One region of the Blautia wexlerae DSM 19850 genome, then DNA from elsewhere that is predicted to be linked to it. Evidence: riboswitches for the same ligand, from Rfam matches in the RefSeq annotation. Region 1 holds a riboswitch; the other holds the start of a gene.
What was found. Region 1 has a riboswitch for thiamine pyrophosphate ahead of thiW (energy coupling factor transporter S component ThiW). Riboswitches for the same ligand answer to the same signal wherever they lie in the genome.
Positions count from the first base shown of each region.

Region 2: linked by a shared signal. The riboswitch ahead of thiS (sulfur carrier protein ThiS) and the one ahead of thiW (energy coupling factor transporter S component ThiW) in region 1 are both predicted to bind thiamine pyrophosphate.

Region 1 covers NZ_CP102267.1:4,606,381-4,608,589, forward strand. The annotation lists gene NQ550_RS21535 (DMT family transporter) at 1-363, opposite strand, end outside; TPP riboswitch at 1,117-1,220, shown strand; gene thiW (energy coupling factor transporter S component ThiW) at 1,335-1,922, shown strand; gene thiM (hydroxyethylthiazole kinase) at 1,852-2,209, shown strand, end outside.
Region 2 covers NZ_CP102267.1:263,361-265,569, reverse strand. The annotation lists gene NQ550_RS01135 (thiazole synthase) at 1-560, opposite strand, end outside; gene thiS (sulfur carrier protein ThiS) at 612-815, opposite strand; TPP riboswitch at 1,069-1,176, opposite strand; gene NQ550_RS01125 (DUF6320 domain-containing protein) at 1,222-2,209, opposite strand, start outside.

The sequences.
Region 1 (2,209 bases):
TCTGATCTTTTCCTTTAACAAAAGGAATGAAAAAATAATCGCAAAAAACGGAGACAACTTATTCAGTATCGATGCATCTGCCACCAACAGATGATCAATGGCATAAAAGTTACACAGAATCCCCAGTGTCCCGCACACACAACGCAAAATCAGCGGTCCCCAGTATTTCTTATCCACCTTCGGCACTGTACGATTCTTACAGAGAATCGCCGCTGCAAACACCGCCGCCACCAGATTCCGGAAGAAACTCTTCTCCACAGACGGCAGATCACCTGCCAGACGTACACTCACATTCATACAAGCAAAGAAAAACGCCGACAGGATGATCATTATCATACCCTTTATGTAATTTTCCTGTTTCATCAGATTTAACCTGCCTTTCTGTCCATGCAGACAGCTTCTTTTTATCATATGCTGTCTGTCATCTACCTGTTAATCATATCACGGACAATCGTTTTAGTACAAATAGATTTTTTATTTCAATTCGTCCTAAACCATGATATGTTACTGTTCACTCCGTTCACAGTAACGTAGCCAAAATTCATTCCAGATTGCCTGTGGCAATGGAATTTTGGCTCGTATGTCTCGGGATTTTGGCATATTCATGCCAAAACACCTCGCGGAATAGTGGTGTGTGAACAGTAACCATGATATACTATAAGAACTGTCGAACCTCCAGCAGAAAGGAGGTGAGTTTCATGGAAGAAATTCTCGTCACATTTCTTGTCTCTGTTTTAGCAGGCGTAGTTAGCTACTACATATGCAAATGGCTGGACGGCAGACACTAGACAGCAACAGCCCAAACGGAACAGCTCACCGTAACGAGCAAGAAAGCCCTCAGAGCTGCAACTCTGAGGGCTTTTGTTTCTTTAGTTCGCTTCATGGAATCTCGTCACATTCCTTAGCTACTGTTAGTATATGCTGAAAAAAATAAAAAGTCAACTTAAAAATAATATTAGGTAGTATAAATTTACTGTAGGAAATTTACCCTGCTTTTACATCCCATTGACTTTTCCAAAAGCTTGTGTTACTCTAAAGCGTGTTTGAAAATTGTAACGCACATCTTGCGTAAAGCATTTTTCAAATACGCTCTAACAAAAGAAAATCTGCATAATGGATAATAACAACGGGAGCCTGTGGGACAGGCTGAGAGGAAGATAGATCTTCGACCGCACCTGATATGGATAATGCCAGCGTAGGGACTGTATTTGTATATTAAAATCTGCCAGTGTGTTATTCCGGCAGATTTTTTTGCAGGATTTTATCTGCTTCCTGCACAACTGATAATGTCTGCTTCGGCAGACCAAATCTTAATTTCAAGGAGGTTCATTATTATGAACACAGACAGATCAAAAACACTCAGAATGGTCATGCTCGCCATGATGGTTGCCATCGGCGTTGTCATCTCACCTATTCTGAGAATCGAGGGTATGTGCCCTACTGCACACCTGATAAACATCGTCTGTTCCGTACTTCTGGGACCGTGGTATTCATTGCTTTGTGCCACTCTCATCGGAATCATCCGAATGATGTTTATGGGTATCCCGCCACTTGCACTGACAGGTGCCGTATTCGGCGCATTTTTATCAGGCGTTTTCTACCGCGCTTCTCATGGAAAGATTATCTGCGCAGTGATCGGTGAAATCTTCGGAACCGGTATCATAGGCTCTCTGGTTTCCTATCCTGTAATGGCATTTCTTATGGGCAGAAGCGGACTGAACGCATTTTTCTATACACCAATGTTTCTGGCAGCAACCTGCATGGGCGGCACCATTGCCTACTTCTTCCTGAAGGCCTTAAGTCACGCAGGAATGCTTGCCAAATTTCAGCAAAGCCTTGGAGCAAAAGTATATGACCGTAAATCAGACAAATCCCAGACAATTGACCAGAGCAGCACAGCCGCTGATTCATTGCATCACTAATCCGATTTCTATTCATGACTGTGCGAATATTATTTTGGCGGCCGGAGGCCGCCCGATCATGGCAGAACATCCGGCAGAAGTAGCTGAGATCACCAGAAACTCTCATGCACTGGCACTGAATCTTGGAAATATCACTGATGCACGTATGAAATCCATGCCGGAATCTCTGAAAACTGCTGCCAGTCTCCATATCCCTGTTATGCTTGATCTGGTAGGAACTGCCTGCAGCAATCTGCGCTATGAATTCGCACAGAAGCTTATGAACATCCACATGCCTGAACTCCTAA
Region 2 (2,209 bases), 340 kb from region 1:
CCTGCATCTACAATGATCGGGAGCTCAATTTCGTCAATCAAAATCTGGATAAATTCCTTGGTGCACAGACCTTTATTAGAGCCGATCGGAGAACCCAGCGGCATGATGCAGGCAGCTCCGGCATTTACCAGATCTCTGGCTGCATTCAGATCCGGGTACATATAAGGCATTACTACAAATCCTTCTTTTGCAAGAATTTCTGTAGCTTTAACAGTTTCATAGTTATCCGGAAGCAGATATTTTGAATCATGGATCACTTCGATCTTTACGAAATCACCGCATCCGATTTCTCTGGAAAGCCTGGCAATACGAACTGCTTCTTCTGCATTTCTGGCACCTGAAGTATTGGGAAGAAGAGTAACATTTTTCGGAATATAGTCCAGAATATTTGCCAGTCCACCTTCATTGGCACGACGCAGAGCCAGAGTGATGATCTGCGCATCTGCCTTTTCAATACATGCTTTCACCAGATCCAGAGAAAATTTTCCGGATCCCAGAATAAAACGGGAAGTAAATTCATGACCTCCCAGAATCAGTTTGTCTTCATTATTTGTACTCATAATTTAAGTCCTTCTTTCGTATATTATAATGTGATATCAGGATATTCCTGTTTATCTTCCACCTCCCATGAAGCTGACTATTTCCAGTATGTCGTTTTCATGTAAAACAGTAGTGCTGTACTCAGCTTTTGACAGAATTCTTTCATTTAATTCTACTGCGATCTGGCTGGGCACATAGCTGTTTTCCTCCAGATATTGCCCTATTGTAAGAGTATTCTGCAATTCTTTTGTTTTTCCATTAACAGTAATAAGCATACTTTCTCCTTTCCGGGAAAAGAAGGTCCGGCCTCTACAACATAAAAAAGAGTCCACAAAAGAATACACCCGCGGTGGTGCACCCCTTCATGAACTCTGTTCACTCTCATCTTTCCCAATATTCATCTGTTATAATGTAAATTTCCCTGTAAGCCCCCGGCTTTCTCTCGCTTATTACAGATTGATTACCGGACAGCTGAATTTCTTCAAATGCATGAGATAAATAAAAGGAGATGCCAGTCATCTCCCTTTAAAATCATATCTTATGGGTTCCTACGTTGGCATTATCCAAATCAGGTATATGGGTCGAAGTTGATGACTTCCTCTCAGCCTGCGCTCACAAGCTCCCCTTTCTTTACATGGGTAAAGTATAATCTTTTATCCCATGTGTGTCAAGACCATATTTCTACATCCTCAGTTTCTTATGAAACTCCCGCATCGTATCCTTCTTGCAGAAGATAAACAGTGCAGCCAATGTCAGAAAACTGATTCCGGCACAGATTACTGAAGGTACGGCAAACTGCACGATTCCAGTCCAAACCAATATCATCGGAATCAGTCCTGCAATTCCGGCCTGTACAAGATAAAACAGATATTCTTCCCTTTCCAGACGGTTTATTTTTGCGATCACAGGAACAGAAAACTGAACTGCCAATATCCCGAAAGGAATCACAAAATCCACAGACCAGCCTTTCCATCCGGTAAACCGGTCCCATAGGATTGCGATTACTGATATGAGCAAAAGCTGCCACATTTCATTCTTCAGAATATTCCTGCGTTTATAATATGCTACCATAACAACCAGCCATGCACAGGCACATCCTGCTCCTGCAAACCAGAACCAGTTCAGTACACCTGCCATCATAAAATTGATCATTCCGCAGATTACCGCAATTGCCAGACACAGGAAGCTGAAAGTCTGGATAACCTTCTGATTTTCTTTTTTTTCAAGCCTGTGCTTTTCTCCATATCCCGGAAATTCATTCTTTAATTCTCTGTGGGAAACATTCTCCTCGCCAAGCATCCGCTGGAAATTCCTCTGGATACTGTCATCCGGTATCTTGGAAGTAAATCCCAGTACCATCTCATCCCCATAAGAACAGGAACACATCTGCAGAGAATTGGTACTTGCAAAAATCCCAAAATGCTGAATATATTCTTTGTACTCCTCCGGCAAACGAATAATGCCGATATTAGAATAAACTGCCGTAATGCTCCTGCTTCCCAGATTGGCTCCGATCATCAGAAAATATTTCTTGATCTCCAACGGAACAGCACGTACAAAAGGATTCTTCTCAATGCGCACATATCCGCTCATATGCATGGCAATCTTTTCTTTTACCAGTTCTTCTTCGAACTGTTTCTTCACAGATAAAAGTACATCTTCAAAGGTT